DNA from 3 places in the Hymenobacter jejuensis genome. Region 2 is predicted to be linked to each of the others. Evidence: riboswitches for the same ligand, from Rfam matches in the RefSeq annotation. Region 2 holds a riboswitch; each other region holds the start of a gene.
The links. Region 2 has a riboswitch for S-adenosylmethionine ahead of FHG12_RS17670 (phosphoadenylyl-sulfate reductase). Riboswitches for the same ligand answer to the same signal wherever they lie in the genome.
Positions count from the first base shown of each region.

Region 1: it holds a riboswitch for S-adenosylmethionine, as region 2 does, so the genes downstream of both, FHG12_RS00240 (amino acid permease) here and FHG12_RS17670 (phosphoadenylyl-sulfate reductase) in region 2, are expected to answer to the same signal.
Region 3: it holds a riboswitch for S-adenosylmethionine, as region 2 does, so the genes downstream of both, FHG12_RS18320 (ATP-grasp domain-containing protein) here and FHG12_RS17670 (phosphoadenylyl-sulfate reductase) in region 2, are expected to answer to the same signal.

Region 1 covers NZ_CP040896.1:78,342-82,516, reverse strand. Annotated here, with positions in the region: gene FHG12_RS00250 (Gfo/Idh/MocA family protein) at 1-721, shown strand, start outside; gene FHG12_RS00245 (EcsC family protein) at 850-1,602, shown strand; SAM riboswitch class I at 1,676-1,767, shown strand; gene FHG12_RS00240 (amino acid permease) at 2,097-3,575, shown strand; gene FHG12_RS00235 (MGH1-like glycoside hydrolase domain-containing protein) at 3,683-4,175, opposite strand, start outside.
Region 2 covers NZ_CP040896.1:4,300,953-4,305,127, reverse strand. Annotated here, with positions in the region: gene FHG12_RS17675 (UTP--glucose-1-phosphate uridylyltransferase) at 1-1,571, shown strand, start outside; SAM riboswitch class I at 1,950-2,044, shown strand; gene FHG12_RS17670 (phosphoadenylyl-sulfate reductase) at 2,358-3,116, shown strand; gene cysD (sulfate adenylyltransferase subunit CysD) at 3,182-4,093, shown strand.
Region 3 covers NZ_CP040896.1:4,454,639-4,458,813, forward strand. Annotated here, with positions in the region: gene FHG12_RS18310 (SDR family oxidoreductase) at 1-129, shown strand, start outside; gene FHG12_RS18315 (LLM class flavin-dependent oxidoreductase) at 213-1,232, opposite strand; gene FHG12_RS18320 (ATP-grasp domain-containing protein) at 1,237-2,235, opposite strand; SAM riboswitch class I at 2,606-2,709, opposite strand; gene FHG12_RS18325 (hypothetical protein) at 2,811-3,323, opposite strand; gene namA (NADPH dehydrogenase NamA) at 3,515-4,175, opposite strand, start outside.

The DNA of each region.
Region 1 (4,175 bases), 860 kb from region 2:
GATTGCTCTTCAATATATTGATGCTGAGGATATTGTGTATACAGCGCAGCAAACAGGCCAGTTGGTGTTTGGGGTAATGCAGAACCGGTACTCGCCCCCGGCCGCTTGGCTCAAGCAAGTCTACAACGAAAGCCGACTCGGTCAGATTTACCTCGTCCAGATCAACTGCTTTTGGAACCGTGATGCGCGTTATTATCGTCCTGGCGGCTGGCGCGGCACCCAGGCCCAGGACGGCGGCACACTCTTCACGCAGTTCAGCCACTTCATCGATTTGTTGTACTGGGTTTTTGGCGATGTTACCAACCTACAGGCTCGTTTTCGAGACTTCAACCATCAGGGCATCACGGAGTTTGAAGACAGTGGCCTCGTTACTTTTGACTTGGTGCGCGGAGGTTCGGGCACGCTTCAATACAGCACCGCGGTCTGGGACCGTAACCTCGAAAGCTCCATCACGGTGATTGCCGAGCACGGCAGCCTCAAAATCGGAGGGCAGTACCTGGATCAAGTCGAATATTGCCACCTACGCGACTACACGTTACCTGCGTTGCCCCCCACCAATCCGGCGAACGAATATGGGGCGTACAAAGGGAGCGCTGCCAACCACGCGCAAGTAATTGATAATGTGATAGATGTGATTCAGCATGGGGCCGCTGTTACAACCAATGCGCAGGAAGGCGCGAAAGTGGTAGAGATCATTGAGCGGATATATCGGTTGAGATAGTTTGGGCGAGTTCGGCGCTTGTTGCGGAAGTCGTGCCGGGGGAAAGAATAGATCGACCCCTGAATCTTTTAGCCAGAATAGATGTAAAGAATTGAGCCTGTAGGTTTTATTCTGCGTATCTATATACTATGACTTCCTACGAACAGCTAGCTTATGCGGAGCTGCGGACGTGGCAAGAACAGATGCAGCGACCGCCCTCATACCTCAACCGCTTCACGCGACGGGTACAGATGCGCCTTAATGCCTGGCTGCCTGAGCGCTTGCATGAAGCCATCACAGTCACTATCAAGCAGATGGTGCGCGGTGTGCTGTACGGCTCTTCGTACCTCACGCGCCGGCCCACTGCCGATGCCTCGCTGGAAGAGCGTGAAAAGTCGGTTCGCTGCCGCGTGCGATCCTACCGCAACACGGCTTCGGCCGAAGGAGCCGTAACAGGCGCGGGCGGCTTCCTGCTGGGGCTGGCCGATTTTCCGTTGCTGTTAGGCCTCAAAATCAAGCTGTTATTTGACGTGGCGTCGCTGTACGGATACGATGTGCGCGACTACACCGAACGCTTGTACTTACTGCATGTGTTTCAGCTGGCCTTTTCGAGCCAGCACACCCGCAACGAAGTGTACCACCGCGTAGTCAATTGGGAAGAGTATCGCCACCAGCTGCCCACCGATGTGCAAGCTTTTGACTGGCGCACTTTCCAGCAAGAGTATCGCGACTACATCGATCTGGCAAAGATGGCCCAGCTGATGCCCTTCATTGGGGCAGCAGTAGGAGCGGTAGCTAATTACCGCCTGATCGAGCAGCTTGGCGAAACCGCCATGAACTGCTTCCGCATGCGGCGCTTTCTCGAGTCGGATGCTGCTGTACCCGCCGAAAGGGCCGCCTGACAGATCGCATTTGGTAATGCAAAGTTGCGGTACGTACCTTTGCGGCATCAATTCTTTCCCCATCAAAGGATTGTTTTTATACCGAGGCGTGGAGAGACAGGCTCTATGAAACGCCGGCAACCCTCGGGCCATCCGAAACGGTGCCAAGTCCTGACCATATAAAAACAAGTTGCCGTGGCTTTTTCCAACAACCTTGCTGCCCCGTTCCTGTTGTGCGCTCGTACGGCTGCTGGCTCCGTTCTGATAACGGCTGATCGTGCCTGCTGCAGCTTCGCATTTGGTTGTTGTTGCTGATTGTTTTTCGGTACTGCCGCAGCTTGTGGCTCCTAATTGAGTCAGAACTTATATTCGTATATAAGACCTTGATAATCAAGTGCTTATATACGAATCAGTAAAGTGATTCTGGTATAGCCAAGCTGCGTAGTCCACAGCCTTTTTTCCCGTTTCTATCGTGATAAGCCGGCCGGTGGCCCGCCTTGTCCGAACCGTATTGTATGTTAAAAAAATCATTGGAACTTCTGCGGCAGGAAGCTGCCGAAACCGGCTCTCATACTCTCAAACGCAGCTTAGGTGGCCTCAACCTGATTGCCATCGGCATCGGGGTAATCATTGGGGCGGGGCTTTTTTCGCTCACCGGCATTGCAGCCGCCAACCACTCCGGACCGGCCGTCACGCTGTCGTTTGTGGTGGCGGCCATTGGCTGCGCCTTTTCGGCTTTGTGCTATGCCGAGTTTGCCTCTATGGTGCCCGTGGCGGGTTCTGCTTATACCTACGCGTATGCCACTCTGGGTGAGCTATTTGCCTGGATCATCGGCTGGGATTTGGTGCTCGAATACTCTGTGGGTGCCGCGACTGTGGCCATCAGCTGGTCGCAGTACTTGGTGCGCTTTCTGGCCAAATACGACCTTCACATGCCGGCGCAGCTCGTGCTTTCGCCCTTCGAAAAAGTTACGCTGGCCGACGGCTCGGTGGTGTCGGGTTTTATCAACTTGCCCGCCATCCTGATCGTGCTCTTCATCACGGCCATCATCATTCGTGGTACGCAAGGCTCGGCCGTTTACAACGGCATTGTGGTGGCCCTGAAGCTCTCAGTAGTGGCCGTGTTTATCGTGCTAGGCTGGCAGTACATCAACCCAGCCAACTACCATCCTTATATTCCGGCCAACACAGGCCACTTTGGCGAGTTTGGTTGGAGCGGCATTTTACGGGGTGCCGGGGTGGTGTTTTTCGTGTTTATCGGCTTCGACATCGTAGCCACCATGGCACAGGAAACGAAGAATCCGCAGCGCAACATGCCCATCGGCATCATCGGCTCGCTGGTGATCTGCACGATTTTGTTTGTGCTGTTCGGGCACGTCATGACGGGTCTGGCCAATTACACGGAGTTCAAAAACAGCGCGGCGCCGGTGGCCATTGCCATCGAAAAGACGCCTTATGCCTGGCTCAGCCAAGCCATCATTATCGCCATTCTGATTGGGTATACCTCCGTGATTCTGGTCGATTTGCTGGGCCAGTCGCGGGTGTTTTTTACCATGTCGCGCGATGGGCTGCTACCCGGCGTTTTCTCCCAGATTCATCCGCGCTTCCAGACGCCGCACAAGTCCAATCTGCTGCTGGGCGTGTTTATTAGCCTGTTTGCCGGGCTGGTGCCCATCAGTGTCGTCGGCGAAATGACGAGCATCGGCACGTTGCTGGCCTTTGTGATGGTGTGCATTGGCATCTTGATTTTGCGCAAGCGCGAGCCTAACACGCCGCGCCCGTTCCGCACGCCGTGGGTGCCGCTGGTGCCGATCTTGGGCATCCTAACCTGCTTAGTGATGATGCTGTCATTGCCCGCCGACACTTGGATTCGTCTGTTTGTGTGGCTGGCCATTGGATTAGCGATCTACTTCGGCTATGGCAAGAAAAACAGCAAGCTGCGGCAAGGCATTCAGGCTGAAGCGCAACCCGCCCCGCAAGAGGTTATTAGTTGATATGAAATTGCTTATAACAAAAGAGCCGGCGCATTGCGCCGGCTCTTTTGTTATAAGCAATTCAGGAGTAAAAACCAATTCCGCCGCTTGGCGCTGTGGCTGCTATGCTATTTTGGGGTATATAACAATTTGGCAATCAGGCCAGTCCAGCCGGTTTGGTGGCTGGCACCTAGGCCTTTGCCGTTGTCGCCGTGGAAGTACTCGTGGAACAGAAGGTAGTCGCGGAAATGCGGGTCCTTTTGCAGCAGCTTGTACTTGCCAAACGCGGGTCGTTGGCCTTTTTTATTGCGAACAAACAGCTTGGTCAGGCGTTCGGAGAGGGCCGCGGCGATTTCTTTAAGGGTGCTGAACTGCCCCGAGCCCGTCGGATATTCTACTTCGAAAGTATCGCCGTAGTAAAAATGGAAACGCTGTAACGACTCGATTATCAAGTAGTTAATCGGGAACCAGATGGGGCCGCGCCAGTTGGAGTTGCCGCCAAACAAATCCGAAACCGACTCGCCGGGGTCGTAGCGCACCGAGAAATCCATCTCGGGGGTTTCGTACACGTACGGATGCTCGAGGTGGTAGCGCGAGAGGGCGCGCACGCCGTATTCGGAG
Region 2 (4,175 bases):
ACCAAGGCAATGAAGCGCTGATGCCAGAGCAGTATTACGCCATCCATGTGTCGCAATTGGTGAAGAAAGACCCAGAGACCATTTCTTACATCCGCCGGGCCGAAATTGACTTTTTCACCACGTATTGCGAGCAGAACAACCTGGCCTACCCGCTGCTGCGCACCATCGTCAGCAACCTGTTCAAGGTGTCGGACCCCACGGCACAGGGCAACCGCAGCGTCGAAAACGAGAAGGCCGACCGCATCAAGCGCGAAAATGGCTTCGACTACATTCAGCACGAAGACATCCGCGAGGAACTGCAAAAAGGTCGCATTGGCTTGTCGCGCAACCGCTTAGCCGCTGAAACTTCCATCGAAGACGTGCAGCCCACAGACATTACCCAACTATCTGACACACAAGAATATACTCAAGCTGGCGAAGCCGCAATTCGGGCCGGCAAAGTAGCCGTGATGAGCCTAGCCGCCGGCGTGGGCAGCCGTTGGACCAAAGGTGCGGGCGTGATCAAAGCGCTCAACCCGTTTGTGGAAATCAACGGCGTGCACCGCAGCTTTTTGGAGATTCATTTGGCCAAAACGCGGCGCGTGGCTGAGCACTACCAAACCGACATTCCGCACGTGGTAGCTACCAGCTACCTCACCCACGAGCCCATCCGTAAGCAGCTGGCGCACACCCGGAATTATGGTTACGGCGGCAAGGTTTTCCTGTCGGCAGGCCGCTCCATTGGGCAGCGTTTTGTGCCCACAGAGCGCGATTTGCGCTTTATGTGGGAAGAAATGCCGCAGGAAACGCTCGACGAAAACAAGCAGAAAGTCCGCGATGCCGTGCGCAGCAGCATGATCAACTGGGCCAAGGCGAAGGGCGAAGGCACCGACTACGTGGATAACATTGCCGCTCAGCGCTTTTCGCCGCTGGGGCACTGGTACGAGGTGTCCAATTTGCTGCGCAACGGTACGCTGGCTCAGCTCCTGCGCGAGCAGCCGCAGGTCGAAACCATCATGCTGCACAACATCGACACGCTGGGCGCGGATGTGCACGCGGCCGTGCTGGGCTACCATTTGGCTTCTGGCAATGCCCTAACTTTCGAAGTAGTGCCGCGCCGCATCGAAGACCGTGGTGGCGGATTGGCACGCGTCAATGGCCATGTTCGGCTGCTGGAAGGCCTCGCCCAGCCCCGCGAAGAAGACGAGTTGGCCCTAAGCTACTACAACTCCATGACCACCTGGATTCAGGTCGATCCGCTACTGAAGCTGTTTGGCCTGAGCCGCCAAGATGTGCAAAATGGCGACGAGGCACTGTTGGCCAAAGCCGTGCGCAGCGTGGCCCAGCGCATCCCCACGTACGTCACGATCAAAGATGTGAAATACCGCTGGGGCCACGGCCAGGAGGACATTTACCCCGTCGCGCAGATCGAAAAGCTGTGGAGCGATATGTCGGCCCTCCCCGACGTGAAATGCGGCTATGTGGTCGTGCCGCGCAGCCGCGGTCAGCAGATGAAGGATCCCGCCCAACTCGATTCGTGGGTAACGGATGGCAGCAAAGATTACGTCGTTTCGCTGGGCACTTTTGAATAATTTCTGCTCTAACATCTTGTAAAACAGCGTCCAAAAGCCTCGGTTTTTGGACGCTGTTTTGCTTTTCAAGCATTCCGATAGGATGAAATTGATGCTGTTTTTATAATAGCTGCGCTCATCGTTGCAACTTTTTTCAAAAATTTTCTTGCATCCTAAGCGATTATTTACCAACAAAACACCCACTGATCGCAAACGATTGATATTTAATTACAACATGTTGATTATCAATGTGTTATTTCATTTTATTTAATAGCTATTTTCTCGTGGATTCTTCACTGTAAAAGCCTTTTATGCTAAGCCCGAATCCTATACGCGTTTGTTTTTATCAAAAAGCTTAGTTTACATTTGCTGCATCAATTCTTTCTGATCAAAGAGTTGTTTTTATACAGAGGCGTGGAGAGACAGGCTCGACGAAGCGCCGGCAACCAACCGATACCCATCGGGAACGGTGCCAAGTCCTGATCATATAAAAACAAGTTACCGTGGCTACTGTCTCCAACCTCCGCGCCTACTTCGCCAACCTCGTTGCTGTACAGCATGGGTGTTGTTGCATGGCGCGCCCAGCCACCTGTATGGCTGCGGCTAGCATGGGTTGCTGAAGCGTAGTCCCCTTCTCTTTTCCCTTTCCTGCGGTTGCCTGATCAACGGTAACTCCCCCTCGCCGGCAGCCTTCCAGCACCGGGCTCTATCGTCACAGACATAGGCTACTCGGTTTGCGGCAGTCTGTGCGCCAGCCCCCTCTATTCTCTGCTTTTCCGTTCGGAAAAATCCTATTTCACTCCTCTCATGCAAGTAGCACTCGAAGGGCTGGTCGAAGACCTGCGCCACCGTTTGGCTGGGCAATCCGTGACGGACACGTTGGAGCTCATCGCCGACCATTTTCCTGATAAAGTCGCTTTCTCGACCTCCTTTGGCCTAGAAGACCAGATTCTTACCCACCTGATTTTCAGCCACAACCTGCCCATTCGGGTGTTTACGCTCGATACGGGCCGCAATTTCCAGGAGACCTATTCTACCTGGAACAAGACGCTATTGCGCTACCAAAAGCCCATTGAAGTATATGCGCCACAGCGCGAAAGCATCGAGCATTTGGTTCAGCAAAAAGGTCCCAATAGCTTCTACGAGAGCATCGAAGCCCGCAAAGAGTGCTGCCACATCCGCAAAGTCGAGCCGCTGGGCCGCGCCTTGGCCGGGCAGCGCGTGTGGCTGACCGGCATTCGGGCCGAGCAATCGCCGAACCGGCAAAACATGCACGCCGTGGAGTGGGATGCCGGGCACCAGCTCATCAAAGTACACCCGCTGTTCGACTGGACCTGGGACGAAGCCTGGGAGTACGTGCGCGAACACAGCATCCCATTCAACCCGCTGCACCAGCAAGGCTTCGTCAGCATTGGGTGCGCGCCCTGCACCCGCGCCATCAAGCCGGGCGAGGATTTTCGGGCCGGCCGCTGGTGGTGGGAAGAACAGGCCGCCAAAGAGTGCGGCCTGCACAGCACCGCCGCCCACGAAGGCCGCGACCCAGTAGTCGAAAAACTGCTTGCTTAAGCACCTGCCACCGTTATCTCATTCGCCAAATCGGCCCCTACCTGGGCAGACCCATAGTACTGATTATGAGTACAATTCATCTCGACTACTTAGACCGCCTCGAAGCAGAAGCCATTCACATTCTGCGGGAAGTAGCCGGCCAATTTGAACGACCCGCTCTGCTGTTTTCGGGCGGCAAAGATTCGATTGCCTTAACTCGCTTGGCCGAAAAAGCCTTCCGGCCGGGCAAGTTTCCGTTCCCGCTGGTGCACATCGACACGGGTCATAACTTCCCTGAGGTGCTGGCTTTCCGCGATCAGCTGGCCGCGAGCCTGGGCGAAAAATTGATCGTTCGCAGCGTGGAAGACACCATTAAGCAGCGCGGCCTGCGCGAGCCCGGCGGCAAGTTTCCGAGCCGTAATCCCTTGCAAACCTACACGTTGCTCGACGTGATCGAAGAGTTTGAGTTTGACGCCTGCATCGGCGGGGCGCGCCGCGACGAAGAAAAAGCGCGGGCGAAAGAGCGCATTTTCAGCGTACGCGACGAGTTCGGTCAGTGGGACCCGCGCCGGCAACGCCCGGAGCTCTGGAACATCTACAACGGCCGCATCCAGAAGGGCGAAAACGTGCGCGTGTTCCCCATTTCCAACTGGACCGAGTTGGACGTGTGGAATTATATCCAGCGCGAAAAAATCGAGCTGCCCAACATCTATTTCGCACACGAGCGCACGTGCGTAGTGCTGCCCAGCGGCCAATTGCTGGGCCTTACCGAGCACCTGCGCCTCGACGACACCGACGAAATCGTGAGCCGCCGCGTGCGCTTCCGTACCGTGGGCGACTCGACCTGCACCGCCGCCGTGGAAAGCGAAGCCGACACCGTGGACGACATCATCCTGGATTTGCTGCAAGCCAAAGTGAGCGAGCGCGGCGCCACCCGCCTCGACGACACCATCTCGGAAACCGGCATGGAAGATCGCAAGCGCAACGGCTATTTCTAAGTAATTGATTATCAATTACTTAGAAATAAGATTAAAACTAATTCTCCCGACTAATTGCGCCCCGGCGCAGCCCCCATACTCC
Region 3 (4,175 bases), 150 kb from region 2:
ACCGACGGCTCGAGCCAATTGCGCTACATCGCCGGTGCCGATGCGCAACAGGTGCTGGGCGCCAAAGCCAACATGACCGACGAAGCGTATCTGGCGATGACGCAGAAGAATTTCGGCTTGGCGGAATGACCTTACCCCATTCGAGCTCCACAAAAAAGCCCCGACTGCTATAGCAGTCGGGGCTTTTTTGTAAGTATCTGATTATGAAATACTTAAGCTAATACATTGATAATCTCTTCCGAGAACCGCTGCATTTCCTCCAGTTGCGGGCTGGTCTGGAGCAGGAAGAAATCAACGCCCACTTCTTCAAAGGCCGCGATGCGATCCTGGATTTGGGCGGGCGTGCCGGTAAGGCCGGTGCGCAGGCCGCGGTTCGACACCGAGTAATCCTGCAAGGACACTTGCTGCTCTAGTTGCGTGCCCGCCAGCCACTGCTGGTAGTTGCCGTAGCCAGCCGCCGAAGCCTGCACGTTGGTGATGCGGTCGAGTTCCTGCTTTACTTCCTGTTCCGAGTTGCGCACGATGGAGTAGCCGGCCACGCCAAACTTCATGGGCGGCAAGCCTTTTTCCTCGCGGCGGCGGCGCATGTCGGCGATGCGCTTGCCGATCTGCTCGGGTGAGTCGCCGTGCATCACGTACCCGTCGCACTGGGTGGTAATCAGGTTTTTAGCCGCTTCCGATTCGCCACCGGCGTACAGGAAAGGCTTTTTGGCCGGCTTGGGCTGCAGTACGTTGTCGGTGACGTTGTAGTACTTGCCTTCGTAGGTGAAATGGTCTTTTTCCCACACGCCGGTCAGTACGTCGAGCCACTCCTTGGTGCGGGCATAGCGATCGTCGTGCTCCTCGAAGTGCAGCCCGTACTTGGTCGCCTCGTCGCGCCACCACGACGACACCACGTTCAGCGACAAGCGACCCGGCGCGATCAGGTCGATGTTGGCGGCTTGCTTGGCCAGCAACGCGGGGTTATGGAAAGTAGGCCGCACGGCCACCATGATTTCCAACTCCTTCGTCACCGCCGCCAGCGCTGCCGCCGTCGACCAGGCTTCCAGGGCCGGCGCCTCTTGGCCTTTGATGTCGTTTAAGTAAAGCTCCGCGATGAGCGTGAGGCTATAGCCCCACTCTTCGCTGCGCTGGGCCAGCTGGCGCACGTAGTCCCAGGAAGTGCTCATGCCTTCGTCGGGCACGTTGCGCAACCAACCGCCAAATATGGGAAGCCAATATCCGAACTGCATGATTCTAAGCTTCTTGGGTGGCGAGTTGAGATTCCGACTTCTTAGCCAGTTCTTGCTCCAAGTAGTCCACAAAGCGGGCGTACGGGTCAAAACCCACCACGTTTACGGCGTCGGCTACGAAGTTGGAGAGGGCATTGATGTCGTAGAACAGCACGTCGCCGTTGCGGTCGTCTACGAGGTATTCGATGCCGCCCACGTCGATTTTAGCCGCGGCTACCAAACGCTCCACGGCCTCAATTACTTCGGCGGGCGGCGTGGTGGCTTCCACCTGAATGCCTTTCTTGGGCGCTTCGGTAAGGCAGAAGTCGCCTTCGGTGATCTCGTCTGGAATCTGGCAGATTTCGGCAGGGCAGAGGTTGAAGCTTTCACCCGTCGTGAACACCTTCATGGCGTAGAGGAACTTGCCATCCAAGGTTTCTACACGGGTGATGTGACCGCCGCGCGGCGCCACAAACTCCTGTACCAGAGCCGTTTGGTCGATGCCCAGATCAATGCTGCCGGCTTCCACGGCCTGCTGCAAGCCTTCCGGCGTGTCGAAGCGGATGATGCCCGCGCCGCTGCCGCCGATGTTTACCTTCACTACCAGCGGGAACTGCAACTCAGCCGCCGCATCCGGAATGCGCGAAACGTGGTTTACCACCCGCGATTTGGGATATTTCAGTCCCAGCTGCGTCAAAAGCGAGAGTTGGCGAGCCTTGTTGGTTTCGATGCTCGACGCTACCGTTCCGTTGATTACGCGCACGCCCAACCGCTCGAGATGCGTCATGAAGCCTGCCGTATGGAAGATGCCCTGCCCATGATCGCGCAGGTAAGCTGACGAGCTCATCCGGTTGACCACCAAGCTGTAGCGGCTTTCCTCTTCGGAAGGGTCGAACATATGGTAGGCGGCATCAATCTTTTCGTAGGCAATGCCCCGACGGTCGAGCTCGGCAAACAGCGGCTTAAACCACTCAGGATGCTCGTAATAAATGCCAATCGGCTTTTCGGAAGAGTAAGTGGACATATAGGTAGTTGGTAATCTGAGAAATTACAGGAGAGTATTTATCTAACTAACTGATTGTCAATTAGTTAGATAAATAAAAGAATTCGTATCGAAAGGAGTAAAAGGAAATTCCCAGCGGGAAAGTTTTGTCGGGCGCTGGTTTTGGCTGCAACCTGTGCGGGGCAAAGGGCCACAAAAGGCTCAGTCCGTGCTGCTTAGCAATTGTAAAGAGGAGCCTGTGCTACACCAACCGACGCTGGAATGGCAGAGTTAGCAACAACAGCAACAGGAAGCTGTAGGAACGAAGAAGTCTCCGCCGAACAACGCGTGTTGGGTTCGGGCGAGGGGAGAGGCAACTGAAAAAACCGCTGGGGTTTGCATGTAAAGCGCTGGTTTATAGTTCCTAAACAATTTTAGGCAGGAATTAGCACCTTAGCTCAAGGTAGGTTGCTAGAAGTTCACAGAGCCTGATCTCTCCCTTCTTCTGTATAAAGCATCCCCGAAAAAACCGGGTTTTGACGTTATGGTTGCAAAGATGGTCGTCGACAGCTTACCATGCAAATAGGAAATCCTAAAGCTCGACCGTATTGTGGAAATTACAAAGCTGATTGAGCAACTTGAAGCTGACGTTTTTCCTTTATTCCTTCTCTTATTTTATTAAGGGATAACAGCAGAATAATCGCAACAATATTTACGCCGAAAACAGATAATTCATAGTTTCTATTATAACTCAAAAGGAAAGTAGGGAAATTAAATTCAAATTTTATTGATAAGCTTTTTGTTAAATCTAGATTAATAAAGAAAGCCGAACCTGATACAAATTTATATGACATTCCCGCAAACGAAAGATTGAGAATCTGAATCGATTGATTGATCATTGAAATCAGAAGCCCTTCGTATCTATCATTTATTAATAATTTGCCCGCATAAATAGAAAAAGAATAAAAACTTAGCATTGTAATGATCATTGCGAGAACAATTCCAGTGATTATTTCTGTCTGAGCCAGTGCCCAAATTGTTATAAATATACCTAAAGCGCCGCTTAAGGCTTGATAAAGCCCTAAAAATTTAACTCTTTTAATTTCTGGTGCAGATAAAAATTCTTCCATGTGAAATAGGATTTGAAGCTTCAATGCAATAATTATCGCTGAGGCTAAGATGCTTTTGCTGTTACTGCGACTCGCAAGAAATATGTTTGCTCGCTATTAAACAAACGCCCAGCCTTCTGAGCACAGCAGGAGAAGGACGGACGTTTAGCGAAGTGATGACTGATTTAAGTTGTTAAGTGATTTGTAGTCAGTTACTTATGGCGCTTGGCCCGTTCGTATTGCACGGGCCACGGCACGTCCGCGCCGAGTTCCTGGGCCGCGTGAAGCGGGAAATACGGGTCGCGCAGAAACTCGCGGGCCATGATGATCAGATCGGCTTGGTTGTTCTCCAGGATGGTTTCAGCTTGCTGGGCGTCGGTGATGATGCCAACCGCTCCGGTCGGGATGCCGGTTTCCTGCCGGATGCGGGCGGCAAATTCCACCTGGTAGCCGGGGCCGACCGGAATGCGGGCATTGGGTACGTTGCCGCCGGTAGAGGCATCGATCAAGTCGACATCTTTGGTTTTCAAGACGTTGGCAAGCGCAACGGAATCCTCGATGGACCAGCCGCCTTCAGTCCAGTCGGTGGCCGAGATGCGCACGAACAGCGGGTGGTCGGTGGGCCATATTTCACGCACCGCTGCCACGACTTCCAGCAGCAACCGGATGCGGTTTTCAAACGAGCCGCCGTATTGGTCGGTGCGCTGGTTGCTCAGGGGCGAAAAGAACTCGTGCAGCAGATAGCCGTGGGCGGCATGTATCTCAATGACTTTAAACCCCGCCTGTAAACACCGTTTCGTCGCGGCCCGGAAGTCGTCGAGCACCTTCTGGATGCCCGCTTCGTCGAGCGCCACTGGCATGGGATACGCATCG